DNA from 2 places in the Absicoccus sp. genome. Region 2 is predicted to be linked to the other one. Evidence: a T-box and tRNA genes for the amino acid it is inferred to sense, from the RefSeq annotation. Region 2 holds a T-box; the other holds one or more tRNA genes.

Region 1 (10,823 bases), on a different contig from region 2:
ATCTTGTTGAATGGAAAAATAGTCATTGGATTCAGCACTCACATATTTGACATGTGGATCTAAATGATCAATCAAACGAATTTCATTTTTCGCAAAACCATTACTATTCCAGAATTTGATAGTATAGGTAACATATTGATCGCTTGGATCACTAGAAATAATGGATTTATCTACGCTTTTCTCACCATTAGAGGCACTGTTATTTCTTCCTTGTAAGACATAGCTTCGATTTTCTTGGTGTCGACTTCCATCTTCCGTATATGTAATTGTAGCTGTATTTGTAAACTTTGAGGTATTGGATCCTTCTGGGATATCTACCCAATAATTGATTTGGATAGCATCTTCTAACTCTCCTGGATAATAGAAATTCAGTGTTTGTCCTGAAAGCTGAACTGAATATAGAGATGGATCAATTACCTCACTGGTTGATGTATTGATTACTTCAATTGGTTTTGACAAATTCAATGTCATTCCATCGGGTATGATGTCAACAATATTAAAATCTGAAATTTTCCCTTTCTTATTATTGATGAGCAATCGATATCGAATCGTAGCTGATTGACTTAAGTCAGCCACTCCAATTTGTGAGGCACTATCCCCATTCCCTTCCGAATAATCATATCCGCCAAAGGAAACGCCATCATTACCGGCAGCATCTTTCATGATCGTATCTGTATATATGCCACTTCCTCCCGAAGAACTGACCGGAAGAACGGTAATTGTTTTAGATGCATCGCCTACCGTAATATCATCGGTTGTTGTGGTATCGGCATGCATGCTCACATAAGCACTAAAGCTACCAGATAAACCACTTTCAATTCCTTGTGCAAGAACCAGCTTATATTGCCCGTTACCTAAATCAATAGAATTGGTAAAATGTTGGGCATTTAGGGAAAATTGAACGTGATTCGCAATATCCGTTGGAATGGATACGATAATATAGTCTCCTGCCGTAGCACTTTGTTGATCAATTGTGTAGCGAGCCGAGACAATCGCTGTGGTACCCGATTGAAAGGTATCATTGTTGGTACTGATCGATGCATGAAAATAAGAAGATACATCTTGACTTACTTGATTTTGTACATTGTTTAGTTCCGTTGTCGTATCCTCTGTCGAAGTAGTATTTTCTGCTGATTCGGATGATGTATTAGCTACTGCCGTTGTTGGGTCATCCATTGAATTTGCTTGTATCGTTGTTGCATTGGATCCGAACACACCAAAAAACATAACGACAACTAAAAAAAACGATATTGTTCTCTTACTCCACTTGTTCATCTTCTTTCCTCTCCTTTAAAACATTGCATGCTCTTACATAAACTTTACCCCCCTTCCCCGAATAATGTAAATATCGTTTTTTACATATATTTTACTTTCACAAAAAATAACCGAATTATCTATGATAACCCGGCTATTTTGTTTGGATTTTATTTTGTTTATTTATTCACCTAAATAACGTTTCAACAAACCTTCAAAAGCTTTTCCATGACGTGCTTCATCACGTGCCATTTCATGAACGGTATCATGGATGGCATCCAAGTTTTGTTGTTTTGCTTTCTTCGCTAATTCAAATTTACCTTCGGTTGCACCATATTCTGCTTCAATGCGAAGTTCCAAATTTTTCTTGGTCGAATCGGTTACAACTTCACCTAACAATTCTGCAAAACGAGAGGCATGATCTGCTTCTTCAAAGGCAGCTTGACGATAATACATACCAATTTCAGGATATCCTTCACGCATAGCTACACGGCTCATAGCCAAATACATACCAACTTCTGAGCATTCCCCTTCGAAGTTTGCACGCAATCCTTCAATGATTTCTGGATCCACACCTTTAGCTACGCCAACAACATGTTCAGCAGCCCATTGACGTTCAGCTGTTTCATCCACCAAAACAAATTTGTCTTTTGGTTGTTTACATGTTGGGCATTTCCAATCCGCAGGAAGATCTGCAAATTTAACGCCTTCTACTTCTTCATCATAGATGTGACCACATACTGTACATTTATACTTTGCCATAAAAATTTCCTCCTTTAGTTTCTATTTTTTGATTGGGATTCTTCTAAACATGACGCGCATGTGCCAAAAAACTGAATGGAACACCCCGTGATCTGACCCTTGAATTGATGACTGGCTCTTTTTTCTATTTCCGAAATATCCAGATCATCTTCCATATCATATACACGTCCGCATTTTTGGCAGATGAAGTGATTATGGGGAATCATATTTCCATCATAATGATCCGCACCGATACCTGTTGGTAATCGACGTATGACACCCAAATCTGTCAATACTGACAAATTTCGATAGACCGTACCCAAACTAATATTAGGAAAGATCTTAGATACATCGCTATACACATCATCCGCTGTAGGATGGTCTTTTCGATGTTTGATGTTTTCTAAAATAGCTTCCCTTTGTCGGGTATACTTCAATGTTGCCATGTTTTCTCCTTTTCAATAATAGTAACTATTACTGTTTTTATAATAATCAAAAGAGGGTCTACTGTCAACCCTCTTTTTGAAGAAATTTATTTATTGCGAAGTGGCTTTCCTTCTTTATCCCACATACCAATTCCAGTGATTGCACAAATCATCGAGAAGATAGGCACGATGAAGATAAACCATGCATAAGGAATATATGCATTGGAGCATCCCAATACGCCCATGACATAAATCGTAGCAACTCCCCAAGGAACGATAGGTGCGGATAGAGTTCCGGCATCCTCTAAGGTACGAGACAGTACTTTTCGGTTGATGTTCATATCATCAAAAGTCGATTCAAAAGTTTGTTCTGTAACGATGATCGATACGGTTTGGCCACCAGCTGTCAAGAAATTGACAATGTAACAATAAATCAAGGTTACAAAGACCAAGATGGATTTATTCTTGATAAACTTCAATAAGACATTTTGTGCTAAGACTTCCAAGATTCCTGTGGATGTGATGATAGCACCCATGACAGAAGCAATCATAAATGTTACCAACAATTCGGCCATGGATAGAACGCCGCCTCGATTCAACATAGGATCGACGATCGCTACGCCTGTTTTGATGGAGAAGCCATTGAAGGCAAAATTCATCAAATCGACAAAATTTACGCCTTGGAACACCATCGCAAAAAGAACAGATACACAAACGGCCAATCCCATTCCCAATAAAGATGGCAATTTAAATACCGAAACCAAAATAACTAAGATAGCGGGCAAGATCAATAATAAATTGATATTAAAATTTTTGGATAACGTATCCATGATCAATTTTTGTTGGGCCAGATCCATGGATCCACCACTATAATGAAGACCAGCAATCGTAAATAAGATCAAGGCAACGATTCCTGCAGGCAATGTCGTAAATTGCATCGAATGAATGTGATCATACAATGGAACTTTGGATACTCCACTCGCTAAGTTGGTCGTATCCGATAATGGTGACATTTTATCACCTAACCATGCACCAGAAACGATGGCACCGACAACCAATGGAATGGGAATACTTGTTGTGGAAGCAATCCCCACCATGGCCAACCCCATTGTGGCTACAGAACCAAATGACGTACCTGTAAATTCAGAAGTCAATCCACATAATATAAAAGCCAATGGTACTAAGATCTTTGGTGAAATGACTTTCATGCCATAATACATCAAGCTTGGAACGGTTCCACCTGCCATCCAGATACCAACCAACATACCGACCATGATGACGATCAAAAAAGTTGGCATACAATCGGCAGCTGTTGAAATGATTGATTTTTCAACTTCTTTCCACGGAATCCCTAAGATCTTTGTGATGATGACCGACACAACAACACCGGCAAATACGGACATTGTTGTATTGACCCCAATATTGATCATCACGATCAAGGTCAATACGATTGCCAAAAATGAAATCAACGCAAACGCCGTTGATGGTTTATTTCTCTCCTCCATACTATTTCAATTCCTTTCTCAAAAAGTTTTCTGCACTTTCCATACGTGCTTTTCGATAGGCAAATGACATAAATCGATGTTCTGCCCCAGGTACGATCAATAAATTGGCTCGGTCTTGATAAATCTCTTTGTACGTATAGGAACATTGGCAACTTGCCGTAGTGTCTTGATCTCCATGTACAATATTGACGTGTTTGTCAAATTGTGCCGCCTCTTTGTACGGATCCAATTGAAAACAATCTTGATAAAAGGCATAGCCCATCTTTAATCCTTCAGCATCGGCACATTGGATTTGTTCAATATCCGATACATCGGTCCCACATAATGTCTTGTGTTCACGTAAGTTGTAGATCAGATCCGGTGCTGGACACCACATTGATAACGCTTTGATTTCATCTTTGTGACGACCGGCTACCATCGATGCAACCGCTCCGCCTAGACTTGTTCCATGTAACGCGATTTTGTGCGGATCCACAAAATTTTGTGCTCGTACAAACGACAACATCGCTTCCGCATCTTTGATTTCACTAGATACAGTCATATCTTCAAAGCGTCCATCGCTTTCACCACTGCCATTCATATCAAATCGAACACTCGCAATGCCGTCTGCACAGAGTCTTTTCGATAATTCGGTATGAACAAAATTGATTTCATTGCGATCATCACAGAATCCATGCAACAAGATGACCATACCAACTGGTTGGCTCAAATCGTCTGGAACATGCATCATGCCTCGAAGTGTCAATCCATCACGAATGATTTCCACATATTTCTCCATGTCATTTTCCTCCCGATGGAGGTATCATACCATAATTTCCCACATTTGTTTATATTTTTCACTCATTTGTTCATAATTTAAATACATAAAAAGCCCCGATATCTTTCTATCCGGACTTGTTTTATGTCCATCGATCAAGCACCTGTCATGGGATGATCGATGGTAATCACTAAATAAACTTTTTTATGGGTTTTTATATGGGCTTCCAAGATTTGGGTCAACTCGGCTTTCGATCTTTTTTCATTAAATGGCACCACTAAATCAAATACTAAATTCGTATGGGTGGGCCCATCCACAATACGGAAATCATGAAAGGTCCATCCTTCATCAATTTCTTTTATCGCATTTTTTACGACCAATCGATATTGATTCGTCAATGGATCATTGATTTTTACCGGATCCATATGAAGGACCAATTCCATTTGAAGTTGGTCTTTGACTATGTGTTCCAAATTATCAATGGTATCATGAATATCCAAGATATTATCTTCGGCATCGACTTCCACATGCGCACTCGCAAAGACTTGACCTGGACCATAATCATGGATCATGACATCATGTACACCAAAAATTTTATCGTCTTCCATCAGTATTGTTTTCAAGGCTTTGATCGTTTCTGGATCTGGCGCCTTACCAATCAAATCATTCACGGTTTCTTTGATGAGTTGGAAAGCATTGTACATGATCAACACAGATACGATGACACCCATATATCCATCTAAATTCACATGAAGCAGTGGTGAAATACATGTCGAAAGCAATACCGCACTGGTACCAAACAAATCACTGATGGCATCCATGGCCACGGCTTTTAATAGAGAAGAATGATACGTTTTGGACAGGTCCATATTATAGAAATACATATATCCTTTGACACAAATGGAAATCACCAAAACCAAAATAGTGATCCATCGAAAATCAATCGCATTGGGATGTTGGATCTTCAGGATACTTTCTTCCATCATGCGAATGCCTAAGACACATAGAAATAAAGCAATCACAAAGGAGGTCAATGTTTCGGTGCGTTGATGTCCAAACGGATGTTCTTGATCGGCTGGCTTATTCGCAAAATGAAAAGATATGACAGACACAATACTGGAGCCTGCATCGGTTAAGTTATTGATTCCATCAGCCTGGATCGAAATTGAATGGACAATGGTGCCAATGCCAAATTTGATCACAAATAAAAATATATTGAAAAAGATACCCAAACTGCCGCTAATACGACCCACAATATCACGTGTATGCGCAGAAGTTGGATCTTGTCCTTTTGTATATCGTCGAATTAACCATTGAATCATACCCATGATACTAGCATTCCCACTTTTCCTTTTCAATGGATTTTCGTAAGCTGCATAAAACTCTTTATTCTTCATGAAAGTTTATGTTATAATGATCGGGCATGGAGACGTATCGAAGTGGTCATAACGAGCTCGACTCGAAATCGAGTTGTCCATCCGGGCACGAGGGTTCGAATCCCTCCGTCTCCGCCATTGTTATCAAAAGCCTTGAATACAGGCTTTTTTTCTTTACCTGCTTGTAACATACCCTGTTCTGTATCACCAGAAAATATTTTGTGGATCCAGTACAATCTACAAGACACAATGGATAGAGCCCATAATAAAAAGGTCAATGCTCCTGAATATTTTCCAGGCATTGACCTTTTTTCATAAACATTTATTCTTCGCCGTATCGTTCTCGATTTTTCTGAACGATCTCAATGATTTCACTGGCCGTTTCTTCTATGGCTTTATTGGTCACATCAATCACACGACAATGTAGACGATACATGATGTTATTGGCATACTCTAATTCTTTTTCGATCCAATGCACATTAGAATAATTGGCTTCTGGTTCCAAACCAATGGTTTTTAATCGTTCACTACGAATCGAACTTAATTTTTCTTTGGATACGCTCAAGCCAATAATTTTATAGGGAGGCACCTGAAAGATTTCAGGTGGTAATGGCAATTGTGGTTCCAATGGCAAATTCGCCACCTTGATCTTTTTATTTCCCAAATACATGGATAATGGTGTTTTTGATGTACGGGATACTCCCACCAAGACAATGTCGGCATGTAAAAAACCGACAGGATTTTTACCATCATCATATTTGACCGCAAATTCAATGGAACTGACTTTCTTAAAATATTCCTGATCAAGTCGATGCACCAATCCAGGTTCTAGACTGGGTGAACTTGTCGTGATCGTTCCCACCGCACTCATGATCGGTCCCATGATATCGACCGTTGTAATGTAATTTTGTTGGCAACGCACACTCAAATACGTACGTAATTCTGGTGAAATCAATGTATGCGCAATGATCGTGGGTTGATTTCCGATTTCCGCTAACAAGCTATCAATTTGGGAAAACTCGCGAACATTCGGTAAACGAATCATATCAAACGATTCATCAGGAAATTGAGAAATAGCAGCACGCACAACGGTCTCTGCAGTTTCACCAATCGAATCCGAAACAACATAGATTGTCGGTTTGGTTTTTGACACACCATCATCCCCTTTTCTGTTTGGCTAAGTCCACGATGATCTGAGTAAAATTCGTTTTGGTGATTCGTCCACGAATACGAAGGGATCCATCTTCTTCTTGATGAAGAACGGGTAAACAATCCACTTCATGATCAATCATTTTTTGCGCAGCAACCACAATGGATTCCGAATCCAAGATCGTCACCAACTTCGATTTCGGTGTCATGACCATAGAAATCGGAAGGGTCTTCAGATCATCATTGCGCATTGCTGCTTTCAAGAGATCCTTTCGGGATACAATACCAATCAAATGCTCTTGATCCGAGACAAAGACGCTTCCCACATCTTCTGTAAACAGTGCAATGATGGCATCATAAACATGGCTATCGGGTGCTACGACAACCGGTAATGAACAATATTGCTCAACACTTCGATTTAAAAGGGTATTGTACAAAGGATCCATCGGTTTTCCTATATAGTAATAGCCCAATTTTCTTTTGGCACCAATAATTTCCAACGAGGTCAACAGTTCAAAATCTCCTCGTAATGCAGCACGTGTGACATGACACTGTGATGCGATCGCATTGCCTGAAATCGGTCCTTGTCGACGAACAATTTCAACGATCTTTTCTTGTCGGTCACTCAGCTCCATGATTCCACCATCCTTAGTTGTACTTATTTTATCATATTTACCAAGTTGTATCTTCTGGATCCTTGCGACCTTTACCGGTGACTTTGTCTAAAATCAAGCGTTGTTCAAACGATGCCACATTTTTCTTCGTAATCTTGACCATATCCGGATTGACCGAAATATAATCAATACCATTTTGCACAAGAAATTGGGCAAATTCTGGATACACCGATGGTGCCTGTCCACAAATTGAAACCGTCTTGCCATCTTGATGGGCCGTTTCGATCAAATGACGAATGGCTTGTTTTACAGCCAAATTTCGTTCATCGAATAAATAGGAAATGCCTTCATTGTTACGATCACAACCCAAAAGGAGCATCGTTAAATCGTTGGAACCAATGGAATAGCCATCCACATATGGATTGAATTGATCCGCTAAAATGATATTTGCCGGAATTTCAGCCATCAAATACAATTTAAAATCATCATTTCGAACCAATCCTTCCTGTTGCATGATGGTCGTGATCTTTTGGATCTCACCAACTGTTCGACAAAATGGAATCATACAATGGAGATTCTTCAAACCAAATTCTTCTCTCACTTTTTTTACTGCACGCAATTCCAATTTAAATCCTTCGATATATCGTGGATCATAATAACGACTGGCTCCTCGCCAACCCAATAAATCCGAAGGTTCTACGGGTTCAAATTCTTCGCCACCTTTTAGATTGCGATATTCCCCCGATTTAAAATCCGAGAACCGCAATACAACCGGACGAGGATTTAAGGCCCGAGCCACTTTGGCAATGCCATCAGCCAATTGATCAATGACCTCTTGTGCTCGACCGGTCTTGATCATATACAAAGGATGTTCATGAATAAACGTGGTCCATATAAATTCTTCACGCATCAGCCCAACACCATCACATGGTAAAGATGCGTATTTTTCAGCTAGATCTGGATTTCCTAAATTCATCATGATCTTTGTGGCCGTCGGTGCAAAGTATTCCACTTGGACACTTGTTGCTTCTGGCTTTTCCTTTGGTTTGATCATATCCGCAACTATACCTTCATAAATGATCCCATTGTGTGCATCAACAGTAACTTCCATGCCCGTTTTTAAGACTTCGGTTGCACATTGCGAACGCGATTTTGTCCCCACAATACATGGAATCCCTAATTCTCTAGATACGATGGATGCATGACAAGTCATTCCACCGGCATCGGTAATGATGGCTACTGCTTTTTTCATCGCTGGCACAAGATCGGGCGAAGTCATGGATGTCACCAAAATATCACCAGCTTTAAATTGATCCATATCATCTGGATCCAGGATCACTTGTACTTTTCCTGTGGCTATGCCAGGACTGGCGGGCAATCCCTTCACTAAAACAAGATGATTTGTTGTCATATTGGATACTTCCTTCTTTTCTTTCTTTTTTCGTGACCAGACCGTTTCGGGACGAGCTTGTAGGATCTTGATTTGGTCATCTCTTCGATCTACGGCCCATTCAATGTCCATGTAACAGCCATAATGTTGTTCGATCGCTAACGCAATTTTAGCTAATGCCTTAACTTGATCATCCGTGATCGATGGGGCATGGGCACGATCATCAGGAATTTTATGTTCTTCAACACCACCATCTGCTTTTTGGATCAATTCCACGGGTTTGCGATTGATTTGTTTTCGGACGATAGCTAAATCACTTTTACGAACCAAAAAATTATCAGGTGTGACCGTTCCTTGTACCACATATTCGCCCAGTCCCCAGGCTGCTTCGATCATGATATTTTCATCCGAGCCATTCGAAATATCTACGGTAAACATGACACCTGCAGCCTTAGAGAAAGCCATCAACTGAATGGCTGCCGATAAAGCCACTTCTTCATGAGAAAATCCCTGTTTTTCCCGATAATATACGGCCCGATCCGTAAAACAAGAGGCATAACATTCTTTGACTTTTTCGACAACTTCCGCTTTTCCTCTAACATTCAAATAGGTATCCTGCTGCCCAGCAAATGATGCATCGGGAAGATCTTCTGCTGTTGCACTGGAACGGACCGCTACAAATGGATCCGCTTCTCCTATCTTTTTTGCCAATTGATCATAGGCAACTTCAATGGCTTCTTGTAGATCATTTGGCATGGACGCAGCCATGATGATCTCACGAATTTCTTTACACACTTTGGACAGTTCATTCGAATCATCCACATCATGCAAATGGGCCAATGCATCACGAATCTTTTGATTGGTTCCCGTTGCTTCCATGAAATATCGATAGCCATAGGCCGTTGTCGCAAAACCATAAGGCACCGGTGCCTTGGTCTTGGAAGTCATTTCTCCCAATGAAGAAGATTTTCCTCCAACTAATGCCACATCTTCTCTTCGCAATTCATCAAACCACAATACATAGGCTTCTTCTCTTGTTCGCATCGTACTTCCTCCTAAATGATATATATAAAATATACCTTTTGTACTTTATAGTATATACTTTTAAAAGACTTTTTCAATATGTAGTGTATACTTTATAAATAAAAAAAGACTCCACTAGGAGTATCCATACAATAATTTATGCTTATATAAAAAAAGTCTGAAATCTCGATAAAAGACTTCAGACTGTATTCCTATGCATTTTGAACATTGAAATCTGGATCGTTATCACCATGTTTATAAACGACCTTCAATAAGATCGGGGTAATGATCGTTGAGAAGACTACGCTCAATAAGACCGGGGTAATAAAGATTTGTGGCAACAAGTTTAATGCCATTCCTTTATTGGCCACGATCAAGGCCACTTCACCACGAGAAATCATACCACAACCAATGCGAATACATTGTTCTTTCGAATAATGACAGACGGCAGCGCCCAAGCCACAACCAACAACTTTGGTCAAAACCGCTGCAATACACAAAATGACAGTTAAGGCCAACACTTCACCGGTAAAATGAATCGGTGAAAGTTTTAAACCAATGCTTGCGAAGAAAATAGGCGTGATCAAAA
Region 2 (17,754 bases):
TTTTACGATCACACATCCTATAGGTACTTCATCTTTTTGTTCTGCTTTGATGGCTTGTTTAATTGCTTCTCGCATCCATTTTTCTTTCATGTTCCTATCCTATAAAAAAACTACTACACATGATAGAGCTCCCTTAGGGCTGCTTTGTTCCCAACCTGACCCAATTCAGAAGATATCATTGTAGTAGCGAAATTAGTGTATCATGGAAATGCATGGAGTGCAACTATGAAAAAAGGTCATATTTTCATACGACCACTCGGATATTATCCAATTTTTTTCTTGCCACCCATATATGGTTGGAGTGCTTCTGGAATCAAAATCGTTCCATCTGCTTGTAAATTATTTTCCAAGAAAGCAATCAACATACGTGGAGGAGCTACACATGTATTGTTTAGAGTATGTGCAAAATATTTATTACCATCATCATCACGAACACGAATCTTTAATCGACGTGCTTGTGCATCCGTTAAATTTGAACAAGAACCCACTTCAAAATATTTCTTTTGACGAGGAGACCAAGCTTCTACATCCACGGATTTAGATTTCAAATCGGCTAGATCACCCGAACAACATTCCAATGTACGAACAGGAATATCTAATGTACGGAAGAAATCAACGGTATTCATATATAATTTTTTAAACCATTGTTTACTTTCACTTGGTTTGCATACCACGATCATTTCTTGTTTTTCAAATTGATGAATGCGGTATACACCTCGCTCTTCAATACCATGTGCTCCTTTTTCTTTACGGAAACAAGGAGAATAAGAAGTTAATGTATATGGCAACTCTTTTTCATCAATGATCGTATCAATAAAACGACCAATCATAGAATGTTCCGATGTACCAATTAAATACAGATCTTCCCCTTCAATTTTATACATCATGCCATCCATTTCTTCAAAGGACATCACACCATCAACCACATTGGAACGAATCATATATGGCGGAATGACATAGGTAAATCCTCGATCAATCATAAAATCACGAGCATAGCTTAATACAGCAGAATGGAGACGAGCAATATCTCCTGTTAAATAATAAAAACCATTTCCTGCAACTTTTCGTGCTGCATCTAAATCAATTCCATTCAGACGTTCCATGATATCGGTATGATAAGGAATTTCAAAATCAGGAACTTTTGGTTCGCCAAAACGTTCCAATTCCACATTTTCAGAATCATCCTTACCAATAGGAACTGTATCCTCAATGATATTTGGGATCATCAACATCTTCTTATGAACCGATTCACGCAATTTATTTTCTTTTTCTTCAATCGCATCTAATTCATCCGCTAAATTTTTAACTTTTTCTTTTACCTCTTCGGCTTCTGCCTTTTTTCCTTGTCCAATCAAAGCACCAATTTGTTTGGAACTTTTCTTGCGTTGAGAACGAAGATCATCGGCATGTTGCTGCGCTTGACGAAGTTCTTTATCTTCTTGTAAAACTTCGTTTACTAGATGAATTTTATTTTCTTCAAATTTCTTCATCATATTTTCCTTCACAACATCTGGATTTTCTCGTACAAATTTAATGTCTAACATACTTTCTTCCTTTCCATAAAAAAAGAGACACTCTTACCCCTAAAGGGACGATGTCTCGCGTTGCCACCCTTTTTATCTTATTACTAAGATCACTCAACATGATAACGGTATGTACCGGATCCAATTACTTGATTCATTCGATCACTCTAAGGTGCTTTTCATTGTTCTTGATTCGATATTTCCACCAACCATATCGTCTCTATCAATCAATCCGAATTACTTGTCCTTATCAAAGCTTTGTCTCTATCTTTATAACATTCTTTGCTTCATTTCGCAATATAAAAAATAGGATTTGAGATTTCAAATCCTATTCCTCTTCTTCATGATCAACCAGGGTCATTCGCATAACTTTAGCATCTTCGGTTAAATGGATCAAACGAACACCTTGGGTATTTCGTGAATAAATACCAATGTCTTTTACCGCAATTCGAATCATGATACCACTGCTGGAAACGATCATGGCATCTTCATCTCCACATACCGCTCGTGCTACTTTCAATTGACCTGTTTTTTCGGTGATGTTCATTGTCGTAACACCTTTTTTGCCTCGCGAAGTCATACGATAATCCGATATCTTGCTTCGCTTGCCATATCCATTTTCCGATACAACCAGTAAGGTGTCACCTTCTGTATTCAATGCAGCACCAATAATGATGCCATCATCAACTTGCATACCACGAACACCACCAGCACTACGACCCATGACACGAACTTGATCTTCCATAAAATGGATAGCGCGACCATTGGAAGAAGCCAATAAGACTTCATCTTTACCTGTTGTTGGTTTCACAAAGAACAATAAATCATCTTCTTTTAAACTAATGGCAATCTTACCATTCTTATTGATTCGATCAAATTCAGATAATGCCGTTCGTTTGACGACACCATCTTTTGTGACAAACAATAAATATTTATATTCATTTTCTTGTGGTATTCCTAATAAACTAGTTACATGCTCATCCTTTTCCAATTGAATTAAATTGACAATTGGCAATCCCTTGGATGTTCTTGATGCATTGGGAACATTATATCCCTTTAAACGATATACTCGACCTTGATCTGTAAATAACATCAAGTAATCATGTGTATTCATCGCGATCATTGTGTCGATATCATCTTCTTCATTTAATGTAAGTGATTTGATACCACGACCACCACGATTTTGTGCATGATATGTATCCACTGGCATTCGTTTGATATATCCAGAATTCGTCAATAAGACAATGACATCTTCTTTGGGAATGAGGTCTTCATCATCCATATCCACATAGGAATCCATGATTTCTGTGCGTCTATCATCGCCATATTTTTCTGCCATTTCTTTTAGATCATCACGAATAATCTGTAAAACACGAGAATGGTTCGCTAAAATATCTTTAAAATCCGCAATCTTTTTCAAAAGATCTTGATATTCATTCTCGATCTTATCGCGTTCCAAACCCGACAAACGACGAAGTTGCATGGCTAAGATTGCCTTGGCTTGAATTTCATCAAAGCCAAATTTTTCACATAATTCCGCATTCAATCCGGCTTCATCCTTGTGAGAAGAACGAATCGTATGAATGACTGCATCCAACTGATCCAATGCGATACGGAAACCTTCCAAGATGTGTGCACGATCTTCGGCTTTCTTTAAATCAAAACGCGTTTTTCGTTCAATCACTTCAACTTGGAAATCAATGTAATCTTTAATAATTTGTTTGATAGGTAATTGACGAGGTCGACCATTTTCCAAAGCCAGCATATTAATGCCATAACTCGATTGTAACGGTGTCAAACGGAACAATTGATTTAAGATCACATCTTCTTGTACATCTTTTTTCAATTCCATGACAATTCGAATACCTTCTCGATTCGATTCATCATTTAAATAGGTAACACCTTGAATTTCCTTTTCATTGATCAAACTTGCCATTTTTGAAATCAAATTTGCCTTATTGACACCATATGGAATTTCATAAAAAATAACTTGTTTCTTCCCATTGCTCAATTCATTCACACGATATTTGGAACGAATATAGATTGTGCCACGTCCTGTTTCATACGCTTGGCGAATACCCTTACGTCCCAAAATGATACCACCCGTCGGAAAGTCTGGTCCTTTTAAGAATTCCATCAATTCAGGTACGGTAATGTCTGGATCATCCATAACGGCAAAAATTGCTTGAATGACTTCACCTAAATTGTGCGTTGGCATATTGGTTGCCATACCAACCGCAATACCCATCGATCCATTGACTAAAATATTAGGAAAACGAGAAGGCAAGACCAATGGTTCTTTTTCTTCGCCATCGTAGTTTTCAACAAAATCGACCGTATCTTTGTTGATATCACGAACCATCTCCATCGCAATCTTTGACATACGGGCTTCAGTATAACGCATGGCCGCAGCTCCATCACCGTCCAATGAACCAAAGTTTCCATGTCCATCGACCAATGGATACCGATACGAGAAATCTTGCGCCATACGTACCATGGCATCATATACCGCAACATCACCATGCGGATGATACTTACCAATGACCTCACCAACGATACGTGCACTTTTCTTATGTGCAACACTCGAAGATATTCCCAATTGATTCATCGCATATAAAATACGACGATGAACGGGTTTTAAACCATCTCGTACATCCGGTAATGCACGTTGGACGATGACCGACATGGAATAATCCAAAAAGTCTTCACGAACTTCTCGAGAAATTTCAACTTCTTCGACAACATCATATTGTTCATCATCCTGATCATTGTTGTCATTGATATTGTTTGTTAGTTCTTCAGCCATATCATTCCTCCTAATAATCTAAGTTCGCATAGACCGCGTTTTCTTGAATGAATTCACGACGCGGGTCGACTTCTTCACCCATCAACAATTCAAATGTGTTATCGGCATATTCCGCATCATCAATGGTCACTCGCTTTAAGATGCGATGCTTTGGATCCATGGTTGTTTCCCATAATTGTTCTGCATCCATTTCTCCCAATCCTTTGTATCGTTGTACTTTATAACCATCTTTCAATTCACTACGAATCTGATTCATCTCCTGCTCTTTGTAGGCATAGACGATCTTTTTTCCTTTTTGTACTTTGTATAGAGGAGGTTGCGCAATATATACATATCCACCTTCAATAACAGGTCGCATATATCGATATAAGAACGTTAACATCAATGTGGCAATATGTGCACCATCCACATCGGCATCGGTCATGATAATAATTTTGTGATAACGAAGTTTGGCCAGATCCACTTCATCTTTGATTCCACAACCAAACGCTGTGATCATTGAGCGAATTTCCGCATTATCAAAAATACGATGTTCTCTTGCTTTTTCAACATTGATGATCTTTCCACGCAAAGGCAAGATAGCCTGCGTCTTCGCATCACGTCCTTGTTTGGCCGATCCCCCGGCCGAATTCCCCTCGACAATATAGATTTCACATTCACTGGCATCTTTACTGGAACAATCCGTTAACTTACCTGGTAGACTTGAAATCCCATCCAATGCACTTTTTCGACGTGTGAGTTCACGAGCTTTCTTTGCTGCCATACGCGCTTTCGAAGCCAGTGTAGCTTTATCAACAATTTTTTTGGCTTGATCCGGATTTTCTAAGAAATAACGCTGCAATTGTTTACCAACAATACTCGATACGATCTTACGAACTTCCGAATTTCCTAATTTGGTCTTTGTTTGTCCCTCATATTGAGGATTTGGATGCTTTACCGAAATGATACAAACCAAACCTTCTTTCACATCGTCCTGTGATAATTTTTCATCTTTCTTCAATATATTATGATCCAACGCATATTTATTGATTTCACGCGTTAAGGCCATACGGAAACCATCTTCATGATAGCCACCTTCATGGGTATGAATATTATTACAGAAAGAATAAATATTGGATTGATATCCTTCGTTATACTGCAAAGCCACTTCTGCCAAAATGCCATCGACCAATCCTTCACAATAAATCACATCATCTGTAATCGGCGTTTTATTCCGATTGATAAAACGCACATATTCAATGATGCCACCTTCATAATAATAGTTTTCTTTGATGGGTTCTTCTTCTCGCAAATCCGTTAATGTTAAGCGAATACCTTTATTTAAAAAAGCCAATTGACGTAAACGCGAATTCAATGTATCAAAATCATAAGACGTCGTTTCTTTAAAAATGGTTGGATCCGCCTTAAAACGAACCAATGTACCCGTTTCTTGGGTAGTACCGATTTCCTTTAAAGGAGCCACTGTATGGCCGCCATTTTCAAAACGAATGAAATAGATCTTACCATTTTGATACACCGTCACTTCCATCCAAGAACTCAGTGCATTAACAACCGAAGCACCAACACCATGAAGGCCTCCCGATACTTTATAGGCACCTCCACCAAATTTACCACCCGCATGTAATACCGTAAGAATGGTTTCTACGGCACTTACGCCCGTCTTCTCATGAATGCCGACAGGCATACCACGACCATTATCACGAACAGCGATGACATCATCGGGTTCGATCGTGACATCGATCTTATTGGCAAACCCAGCCAAGGCTTCATCAATACCATTATCAACAATTTCCCAAACCAGATGATGAAGACCTCTGGCACTTGTCGATCCAATATACATACCAGGACGTAAGCGAACGGCTTCCAATCCTTCCAATACTTGAATATCATCAGCCGTATACGAATGATCCACCGATGTTGCTTCATTCTCCAACTGATCAAATTCTAAAATTTCTTGTTTTAATTCTTCTTGACTCATACTCATACCTCCCGAAGAGAACCATCTTCAATATGATAAAAACGAACCGAACGATCTTGAAACCATTGTTTATCTATGGGTTCGGTTGATGTGATAAATACTTGCATTGAGCGTGGTAAATGTTGGATCAATTGTTTTTGACGTCTAGGATCCAATTCACTAAAAACATCATCCAATAATAAAATCGGATATTGTTTGGTTTTTTCATAAATAATTTGCGCAAGACCTAACTTCATTGCCAAGAGAAAACTACGCTTCTGTCCTTGTGAGCCTACTTCATGGATGGGTCTTCCATTCAATAAAAAAACGATATCATCTTTATGAATGCCATATGTTGTTTGTCGATATTGTTTATCTTTTTCGAAACTCTTTTCATAAGCCATTTTCAGATTTTCCTGTAAATGATCCCATTCTACAAAGGTTTGATATGTCGCATCTATTTTTTCTTTTTGCTCTGAAAAAAAAGGATATAGCAAACGCGACTGATCCATCCATTCTTTCACAAATTTCGCCCGTTGGGAAATGATGACCATTTCATCTTGAATCATTTGCTCAGTCAATGTATGCAATAAAAGATCATCCAAATCATCTTGTTTTAATAGCCGATTTCTTTGTTTCAATAGGGATTGAAAATGAGATAACGTCGCCGTATATGTATGTGATAATTTCATAAGTTCCATATCAATGAAGCGACGTCGAGAACGCGGCGATTGTTGAAATAAAAGCATATCATCTGGGCAAAATAAGATGGCATTCAATTTACCGATAAAATCAGAATACCGTCGTACAGGATCTTGATAGACAAATAAATGCTTTTTCTTTTGTGAAACAACAATTTTCAATTGTTCATCGTAACCATGCGATTCAATCAAAGCAGAAAGACTCATCCATTCTTTTTGATGCATGGTCAAACTATCGATATGAGATGTGCGAAAAGAACGTAAATGACTTAAAAAATAGATAGCCTCAATGAGATTGGTCTTACCTTGTGCATTATTTCCATAGAAACAATGGATACAAGCCGGTTCAAATCGATAAGAACTTTTGTGATAATTTCGAAAATGGACAAGTTCTAATCGTTTCAGATTCATTGGATCTGGATCCTTTGGCCATCGATTTCCACCACATCATTGGCATATAGCTTGCGACCTCGACGATTTTCTTTTTCGCCATTGACCAAAACATAATGATCAGCCAAATACGCTTTTACCATGCCTCCAGTTGGCAATACATCACAAGCCTTTAGCAATTGAGAAAGTGTAATATATTCATTTTCTAATGTAAAATGCATGGAAATACCCCTTTTCACTGTCTTATTATACCATAATACGCATTTGTTTACTATATTGACCATCCCTACATAACATAAAAAAAAGGCCGCGATTGGCCTTTAATCATAGCTACGCACAGGAACGATCACGATGACGATCGAATCATCTTCTGGATTTAAGATACGAATCGGTCGCATATCACCAGAAAATTCCAGATCCACTTTCGAACCATTTAAGGCACGAATGGCATCTAAAATATAACTACCATTACAAGTAAGGGTCAAATGATCTCCTTTGTATATACAATCGGTCAATACTTCATCACTGCTTCCAATCTCGGTTGAATTGGTCTTGATCCGAACAATCTCTGGACTACATTCCAATTTGACCAAATGCACTTTATCATTTCGAATAAAATTGGTACGGTCAATGACACTGGCTAATTCATGGGCATCGACAACCATAGAAGCAACCGAAGATGTTGGAATGATTTTCTCAACACTTGGGAAAGTCCCATCCAATAATCGCGTTTGGAAAATGGTCTTACCAAACACAAATTGCGCTTTTTTTGAATCAATATATAATTGCACCGCATCAATCTCTTCTGAAAGAGAACGAACTACCTCTTGTAGCGATTTACTGGGAATCGTGATATTAAAATTGGATTCGGCTTGTAAAGCAATGGTCTTACGCGCTAAACGATACGAATCTGTACCCGAACAATAGAGATATCCATCTTTTGCTGCAAAATTAACACCACTCAATACAGGACGTTGATCATTTTCACTACAAGCAAAGGCAGTTTGCGATACGATTTGCGATAATGTATCCCTCGATAATTGAATCGAATGCGTGGGTTGATCAAAATCAATATTTGGATATTGACCCGCTTCCATACCATTTAAATTAAATTTACCATTGGTGCTTGTAATGCGAACCAATTCAAAATCCATGACTTCCAATTCCACCATCGTGGATTCAATTTTATGAATGATTTCTAATAAATAACGAGATTCTAAAACAATGGAACCCGTTGATTCAATTTGCAGTTGATTTTCTTCTCCTTTATATATATATGTACGAATAGAAATATTGGAATCACTTCCTGTTAATACAATATGATCTTGATCGACTTCAATGCAAATACCGGATAAAGCAGGTAAGGGTGAAAAAGAACTAATGGCACGCGATACAATAGAAAGTTGAGTATAAAAATATTTTCGATCAATAGTAAATTTCATAATTTGAATCTCCTTTATTACTATATATGTATAATGAATAACAACAACCTGGGGAAAACGGGGATAACTTTTTCTATAAAGCGATGTATATCGCTTTTAGGACCCATTTTTAACGATGGAAAACCAGGGAAAACTTATAGGGAATCTTTGATCTTATTCATCGCAATTTGAAAAGCTGTATCCGTTTTTAATAATTTGATGGCTCGATCATAAGAAGACTTGATGGTGGAATGATCACGATTGCCTAATTGCTGACCAATTTGTGTCCAAGATGTCCCCAATGTTTCATGACAAAGATAGACGATCATATGACGAGCGGTGACTAATTTCTTCTGCCGCGATTTTCCCTCTACTTCATTATAAGAAAGACCATAAAATTTTGTTACCACTTTCTTGATTTGTTTGGGAGTAAGTTTATTGGGTTTTGCGACAATCAATTGTCCCGATAAGACGCGTTGTGCAAAAGGAAGATCGATCACATCAATATTTTCCAACGTGGCATTGAAGATCAATGTACGTAAACTACCTTCCAATTTGCGAACATCATCGGAAAATTTATGAGCTAAGAAATCAATTGTTTCATCATTGATCTGACAAGCTTCTTCATAGCCTTCTAATTTTTTTCGTAAGATGGCTCGACTCGTATCGAATTCAGGTTTCAATATATTAATAGGTAAACCATTATTAAAACGAGAAATCAAACGATTTTGAATGCCTTCCAATTCATTGGGATGCATATCACTCGTGATCACGATTTGTGCACCCTTCGCAATTAAAGAATTATAAACTTTAAAAAAGATTTCTTGAGAACTGGACTGCGTCAAATTTTGAATATCATCGATCAAGAAATAATCATTATCAATCAGTTGCGCTTGTACCATTTCTACGGTATTGGATTGGACATTGTGCGTTTTCATCGCATCGATCAAGATAGAAACTAGATCACCACTATACGCATAAAAGACCTTTTTTTCTGGTCTTTCTTTTTGGAGATAATTTCCAATCGCATGTAAAAGATGGGTCTTGCCCAATCCGGAATTTCCATAAATCAAAATGGGATTAAAAGTATGAGTATCTTCGATGCAACAATGAAAACAAGCAGCATAAGCCCCTTGATTGGATTTTCCCTGCACAAAGTTTTCAAAGGTATAATCTGCATTAAATTTGGTTTGTACCAATTCCTTAGTACGCCGCTGTACAATTTCTTCCGGCATCATTTTTTCGACTTCACGATAATGCATCAAAGTAATGGTGACGGCTTCTCCCCACATTTCACTTAAATACTGTTCAAATAAAGCTTTGGTGTTGGAATCGGACATGATATTTTTGGTGATTACTGAACGATACGACACATATGCAATCCCATCTTCGATTCGAAATAAGCTCGTTTTGGACATCCAAGAAAAAGTATCTTCTTTAAAATTATTTTTAATTGCTTCTAAAGTTTCTTTTCATAACGTTTCATATTGATTCATACGTTTTATTATACACGAAATTAGATAGGAAGGTATAGCTATAGAAGTTATCCCCACATGGGGATAACACCCAAATGGGGAAAAATGAAAGGCAAGTGGATAAAATGGGGAATATGGGGAAAACAACTGGGGAAAAGTGTATGCTGTGGGGAAATAAATGGATAACAATATACGATATATAAAGGAATATTTGAGGTTATCCACGTTTTCCACAGGAAATCAAAAAGTACAGATATTTATCGAAAATAAAGCGGATAAGAACAAAGAAAAAGAGGAATAAAAGGGGATTTACATCCGTAAGAATTAAAAATTCCCCAACGAAAATGGGGAAAACTTTTCAATAATGGACTTGATTCTATAAGGAAATCTGTACCATAATAGAGCGTACGACAGAAAGAAGGATTTGTATGGCATATCAATTCGAAACAAACATCCCCCAAGATGCATACGATACATTTGTGAAAAAACACCCATTATGTAATTTGTTACAGAGTTATGATTGGGCAAAAGTAAAAAATAATTGGGACCATATATATACAGGTGTCTATGATCATCAAGAATTAGTGGCAGCCGGTTTGGTCTTGATCAAAAATTTACCACTACATATGACAATATTCTATATTCCACGTGGACCGATCTTAGATTATGAGAATGAACGATTAGTAGGATATTATTTTCAAGAGTTAAAACGCATTGCGAAAAAACGTCATTGTTTATTTATCAAGTTTGATCCGACTTTGCACGTAAATGATTATGCATCCAAAGACTACAATGAAAATCGTTATGAATCGACCCAAAAATATTTGGATACGATGAAAAAAATCGGTGCAGTCCATCATGGATTTACGATGAATATTGCCGATACGGTCCAACCACGTTTTCAATCTAATGTGTATGATACCGAAGGGTGGGAAGAAAACTTACCAAAACATACCAAACGATTGATCAAAGATGCCAATCGTCGCCATGTTGAGATTGTTACGGGTGGTATCGAATTGGTAGATGAATTTAGTCGTTTGGTCGAAATGACGGAAGAAAGAAAACGTGTTGCATTGAGAAATAAAGAATATTTTGAAAAGTTATTGAAAACCTATCCAGATGGAGGGGTCATTTTCTTGGCAAAATGCAATGTTCATCGCTTGGCACAAGAAGCCAAAGAAAAGAAAGCTTCTTTACAAAACGAATTGGATAATTTACCAGAAAATATGAAGAAGAAACGTCGTCGTTTGGAAGATCAATTGCGTTCAAATGATAAAGATCTCAAAGAATTCAATGAAGTTATTGAAGAATTTGGTGATGAAGACAAAGAAATTGCGATTGCAGGTATCTTAAGTATTCAATATGGACCTACTTGTGAAATGTTGTATGCAGGCATGGATCAGCGATTTAAAAAATTTATGCCACAATATAAAGAATATGTGGAAAACTTCCGTTGGGCATTTGAAAGAGGTTGTAAATGGTCCAATATGGGTGGTGTAGAAGGTTCATTGGATGATGGCCTAACAAAATTTAAAGATAATTTTAATCCCATCATCAATGAATTCATTGGTGAATTTGATTTGCCTGTAAACAAACCACTATTCAAATTGAGTGAAAAAGCATATACAATCGCGAAATCTCGAGTTAAAGAGCAATAATTCATTGACTTTGGAAATAAATTATGATTATAATGTAATGCAATCTTATTGGAAGAAACAAAAGTGAATATAGACTGAGGGGTGTGAAATATGAAGAGAACATATCAGCCAAGTAAGAAGAAACATCAAAGAACGCATGGTTTCCGTGCAAGAATGGCAACCAAAGGTGGTCGTAAAGTTCTTTCTAGCCGAAGAGCAAAAGGTAGAAAGGTATTATCCGCATAGAAATCACCAACACTGGTGATTTTTTTGTCTGGATAGGAGATACAAGTGAAAAAAGCTTATCGTGTTTGTAAAAGTTATGAATTCACATCAATTATCCAGCACCGATCGTTTGTGCTATCTTCCTCGTTTGTATGCTACTACATGCCTAGAAAAGAATCGCATGCTCGTGTGGGTATTTCGGTTGGTAAAAAATTGGGAAATGCAGTAGAGCGCAATAAAGTGAAACGCCAAGTGCGTAGTATGGTGGATGATATCTATGATTTTAATGAAACATTTGATACAATCATCATAGTGCGTCCTCGTTATCATCAAAAGAGTTATCAGGAAAACTGGAAGCAGTTAAAGCAAGATAAAGAGCGATTGGAGAAGAGGAAGGATAAGAGGTAGAAATATGAGTGATTTCTTACGTAGAAAATCGAAAATTCTATTCATTTGTTTTTTCGTCCTATTAACATGTACGGCTTGTTCAACACCACGTGGTAAAGATGGAAAAGTAAAAGTAGATCAGATCATTTCCAGTGAAACGATTCAAGTCAAACGCAAAGATGTAAGTATTGAAAGTGTTTCGGATCCAAAATTGAAGAAGCAATACCAAAAGCTCGATGCGAATGATACGATCACAATTAAGCCAACGACATTCTCACAAGCTTTTTCAACTGGATGGTTTGATGGCTTGATCGTTTGGCCATTGGCTATGTTGATCAATAAGATCTCATCTGCTACCGATGCTGGTATTGGTATCATCATTACGACTTTGTTGGTGCAAATGATCGTATTCGCATTGACAGGCAAATCGCAAATGTCGAGTCAGCGAATGCAGGAAATTCAACCAGAAATCAACAAGATCCAAAGTAAATATCGAGGCAAGACCGATCAAGAATCACAAATGAAGATGTATCAAGAAACGCAAGCGCTGTATGCGAAATATGATATTCATCCATTTGGATCCATGCTGGTCATGTTCTTACAATTGCCAATCATGATGGGAATGTATTATGCAACTATGCGTGCCTATGAAGTGTTAGTTGGAAGTGCATTTGGTATGCGCTTGGCTACTACACCGATGTATGCAATCCAACATCTTATGATAGGTGGCATTATTGTTTACATCTTGATGGTTGTTTCTCAATTGGTATCGACGATGTTGCCACAATGGTTGAAAAAATGGCAAGATAAGAAAGACAATGTCAAAAAACATAGTTATCGTGAATCCGAACAACAAAAAGATCCAATGAATATGAATTTGTATATGTACATGATGGTCATCATTTTTGCGTTCATGTATTTGAATTGGCCATTAGCTATGTCCTACTACTGGATGATTTGTTCGATTATACGTATTGTCCAACAATATGTGATGCATCGAGTGATGCATCGATCAGAAGCAAAGTAGGGGGAAGAAACGATGGCATTTGAAAAATATACAGGTAAAACATTGGAAGAAGCCTTGAGTGAAGCCGCTAAAGCCAAAAATGTAACTGTGGATGAGCTTCATTATACCGTAACGGAGGAAAAAGCTGGTTTTTTAGGATTGGGTAAACAAGTTGAAGTGGAAGTGTATACTGAAAAAGATGTGGAACAATTTATCCATGACTATATTCAATCGTATTTCGATAATGCACAATTGGATGGAGAAGTAACCATTTCAAATGATGATGGCTTCTATCATATCAACGTTAATACTTCAAATAATGCGATCTTGATTGGTAAAGCGGGTCGTTCTTTACAAGCTTTTAATCGTTTGGTCAAAATTGCTGCCAGTGCTGAATTTAAAAAGAAAGTTGGCTTATTGATCGATGTGAATGGGTATAAACAAGAACGCTATGAAAAGCTATGTCGCATGGCTGTGCGTGTTGCCAAAGATGTTCGTCGTACCAAAATTGATGCTTCACTAGATCCAATGAGTGCGGATGAAAGAAAAGCAGTTCATAATGCTTTGGCGAATATGAAAGATATTTCAACGCATTCCGAAGGAGAAGGCGATCAACGCCATATCAATATTTTATTTACACCAGGAAAAGAAACCGAATAAATAACGAGTATGTACTCGTTATTTTTCTTTAGGAGTCAATATGAAAATTATTATTGGATTGGGAAATCCCGGAAAAAAATATGAAAATACTCGTCACAATGCGGGTTTTATGGTCATGGATGCTTTAGCGGATTTATGTGATCTTTCTTTTGATCAAGAGAAGTTCTCATCTTCTTTTGCCAAAGGCAAAGTTCATGGGGAAGATGTGATCTTGATGAAACCCACGACTTATATGAATAATAGTGGCCTTGCTCTTCGTCAAGTATTAGATTTCTATAAAGAAAGCAGTGAAGACGTATTGATCATTTATGATGATATTGATTTACCCGTAGGTAAGATTCGTTTGCGTCAAAAAGGAAGTGCGGGTGGTCATAATGGCATAAAATCCATCATTCAGGCGATGGGTACAAGCACCTTTGATCGGATTCGTGTAGGTACATCGCGCGATCCACAAATTCCCATCATTCAATGGGTCTTGACCAATTTCAAACAAGAAGAAAAAGAAGATCTGAATCAGTCTATCGATGCAGCGGCTCATGCTGCTTATCATGCGATCGCGCATCCATTTAGTCAGACCATGAATCAATACAATCAGAAATAGGTGATATTTTTGAATACAAAAATAAAAGAACAATTAGCGAATAATGTGGTTGTTGAAGAAATCCTAAAGGAAGGCAATCATGTGGGAAATTTATATCCCATGGAAGAAGCTTTGGTGGAAGTTTCTGCTTTTCTACAAGATCATAAAACCCGCATTATCGTAAAAAAGAATCGTTTTGAAGCGCAGCAACTCTTTTCTCGGATCGATCCACTCACAAAAGATGTGCTGCTTTTTGTGATGGAAGAAAGCCTACGTGTATCGGCCATTGCTTCTTCCCCCGAAGATACGCAAGCATTTGTATCATCTTTGACAACGTTGGTATTCGATCCAAAACCGCGATTGATCATATGCAATGTAGCGGCTTTTCTACGTTTTTTACCCGATGTGCAACGATTTCGCTCCAGCTGTCAGAACATAAAACCCGATATGGAATTCGACATGGATCAATTAAAAGAAACATTGATCAAAGCTGGATATAGTCGTGTCAACTATGTCGATCGTCCATGTACCTTTGCCTATCGTGGAGGAATCATTGATATTTTTCCATTACCCTATGAATATCCTGTACGAATTGAATTTTTTGATAACGTGGTAGAATCTATTCGTTTTTTTGACCAATCCAGTCAACGAACGATCAAGACCATCGATCAAGTTGAAATCACACCAGCCAGTTCTTTGTTGTTTAGTGATGCTCAAATTTTAGAAATCAAAGAAAAAGTTAAACAGAAATTGAATGTGGAAAAGAAACGATTGAGTGATGAAGATCGGGAAGAATTAGAAAATCATATTGAAGAAGACATGTATGCGTTGGAATCGTATGATACCGATGATCATTTGTATTGGTATTACAGCTATGTACAAACGGCTTCTATGCTTGATTATGTTTCGGGTACCGTCATTGTTTCTTCCATTGAAGAAGTGGAAAGAGCCATCAAAGATATCCAAACCGATACCATTGCTTTTATGCAAGAAATGGTACAAGAAAATCGTTGTTTGCCTCAATATCAAATGTTTCATACTTGGAAAGATGATCGGTATGTTCATTTTCATGAATTTTTAGATTATAAAGAACCGATGACATCCAATATCTTTCCCATTGAAAAAGCCAGTCAACCACTTCCTGTCATTCTTGAAAATATATCGGCTTCGCATATTTATTTTGCACTTGAAAAAGAAAATATCATCAAAGTACGATCCGCATTGGCCAGTTCTTCTTTGTCTTATGAATTTGTGGATCCTGAATTTTATGAAGGATTTCAATATCAAGATTTTGTGGTTTATACCGAAAAAGAATTATTCATCCAGCCGATACAACATCGACGATATAAAAAGACGTTTAAAGATGGACAGATCCTTGATTCGGTCATGGAACTACAAAAAGGGGACTATGTGGTCCATGAACAATATGGCATTGGTCAATATTTGGGGATTGAAACCAAGAATGTTCGTGGCCAGAATATTGATTATTTACATATCGTCTATGCAGGCAATGATGATTTATATGTACCTTTGTCACAATTTCAATTGGTACGAAAATATGTATCCAAAGAAGGTGTGGGCATTCACTTGAGTAAATTGGGTAGTGACAAATGGAATAAGACCAAAGAAAAAGTCAATGAACGTGTCCAAGCCATTGCCAAACAATTGGTCACATTATATGCTGCTCGTAATGAAAACATTGGCTTTGCTTTTTCAGCGGATGATGCTCTACAAAAAGAGTTTGAAGATCATTTTCCGTATGAGGCGACACCCGATCAGCTACAAGCGACGGCTGAAATTAAAGCCGAAATGGAAAAATCAAGACCCATGGATCATTTACTATGTGGCGATGTGGGATTTGGTAAGACGGAAGTAGCGATGCGATGTGCATTTAAAGCGATTTGTGATGGGAAACAAGTTGCCTTTTTATGTCCAACGACCATTCTTTCGATGCAACATTACCAAACGGTTTCCGAACGATTTGCGTATACAGGCGCAAATGTGGCCTTGGTCAATCGCTTTGTTTCGGATAAAGAAGTGAATCAAATTAAAAAGGATCTAGAAGCTGGAACCATTGATATCGTGATTGGTACGCATCGTTTATTGAATAAAACATTTCAATATAAAGATCTTGGTTTGTTGATCATTGATGAAGAACAGCGATTTGGTGTGGTACATAAAGAAAAAATCAAAGAAATGAAACAAAGCATCGATGTTTTATCCTTAAGTGCAACACCCATTCCTCGAACTTTACAAATGTCATTGATTGGTGTGCGGACCATATCACAATTGAATACACCACCAGCGCAAAGACATCCTATCCAAACCTATGTGATTGAAAAAAGAGGAAGCATCATCAAAGAAATCATTCAACGCGAATTGGCTCGAAATGGACAAATTTTCTATCTCTACAACAATATTTCCAATATCTATGGTGTGGCTGAAAACTTGCGAATCTTATTTCCTGATCATCATATTGCGGTGGCCCATGGCCGGATGAGTCGTGAAGAAATTGAACAAACCATGCTTGAATTTGAACAACGAAAATATGATATTTTAGTGTGTACGACGATCATTGAAACCGGATTGGATATTGCGAATGCGAATACCATGATCATTGAAGAGGCTGATCATTTTGGCTTGTCACAACTTTATCAAATTCGTGGTCGTGTGGGACGTCGTGATCAAATAGCCTATTGTTACTTAATGGTACAACCGCATAAAAAATTGACGGAAGAAGCCACGAAACGATTAAAATCAATCAAAGAATTTACACAATTGGGTTCGGGCTATAAGATTGCGATGCGCGATTTGACCATTCGTGGGGCCGGTGATTTATTAGGCCCTCAACAAGCAGGTTTTATTGATCAAGTGGGTTTGGATCTCTATTTGGATATTTTGTCCAATGCCATTAAAGAACAAAAAGGTGAAATGGTTGAAAAAAAGCCAGAAAAGATTGCGAATATTCAAATGAATGGATATATTC

The links. A T-box is a leader RNA that pairs with one kind of tRNA and senses whether it is charged. The one in region 2 lies ahead of serS (serine--tRNA ligase), so its partner is inferred to be a tRNA-Ser.
Region 1: it has a tRNA-Ser gene. The T-box ahead of serS (serine--tRNA ligase) is inferred to sense a tRNA for this amino acid. The anticodon was not compared.

The regions. Positions count from the first base shown of each region.
Region 1 is NZ_JAXDRQ010000009.1:689-11,511, forward strand. Features, by position in the region: partial or broken gene SOS22_RS01125 (Cna B-type domain-containing protein) at 1-1,275, opposite strand, end outside; gene SOS22_RS01130 (ferritin family protein) at 1,438-2,016, opposite strand; gene SOS22_RS01135 (transcriptional repressor) at 2,031-2,441, opposite strand; gene nhaC (Na+/H+ antiporter NhaC) at 2,528-3,925, opposite strand; gene SOS22_RS01145 (alpha/beta hydrolase) at 3,927-4,703, opposite strand; gene SOS22_RS01150 (cation diffusion facilitator family transporter) at 4,838-6,004, opposite strand; tRNA gene SOS22_RS01155 (tRNA-Ser) at 6,108-6,196, shown strand; gene SOS22_RS01160 (pyruvate, water dikinase regulatory protein) at 6,381-7,211, opposite strand; gene SOS22_RS01165 (helix-turn-helix transcriptional regulator) at 7,216-7,842, opposite strand; gene ppsA (phosphoenolpyruvate synthase) at 7,880-10,255, opposite strand; gene SOS22_RS01175 (cation:proton antiporter) at 10,447-10,823, opposite strand, start outside.
Region 2 is NZ_JAXDRQ010000055.1:9,638-27,391, reverse strand. Features, by position in the region: gene tadA (tRNA adenosine(34) deaminase TadA) at 1-90, opposite strand, end outside; RNA gene ffs (signal recognition particle sRNA small type) at 105-190, opposite strand; gene serS (serine--tRNA ligase) at 264-1,544, opposite strand; T-box leader at 1,585-1,786, opposite strand; gene gyrA (DNA gyrase subunit A) at 1,852-4,329, opposite strand; gene gyrB (DNA topoisomerase (ATP-hydrolyzing) subunit B) at 4,340-6,307, opposite strand; gene recF (DNA replication/repair protein RecF) at 6,310-7,398, opposite strand; gene yaaA (S4 domain-containing protein YaaA) at 7,395-7,616, opposite strand; gene dnaN (DNA polymerase III subunit beta) at 7,698-8,819, opposite strand; partial or broken gene dnaA (chromosomal replication initiator protein DnaA) at 8,954-10,255, opposite strand; gene SOS22_RS07710 (peptidoglycan bridge formation glycyltransferase FemA/FemB family protein) at 10,702-11,931, shown strand; gene rpmH (50S ribosomal protein L34) at 12,022-12,156, shown strand; gene rnpA (ribonuclease P protein component) at 12,202-12,543, shown strand; gene SOS22_RS07695 (YidC/Oxa1 family membrane protein insertase) at 12,548-13,549, shown strand; gene jag (RNA-binding cell elongation regulator Jag/EloR) at 13,562-14,188, shown strand; gene pth (aminoacyl-tRNA hydrolase) at 14,229-14,789, shown strand; gene mfd (transcription-repair coupling factor) at 14,790-17,754, shown strand, end outside.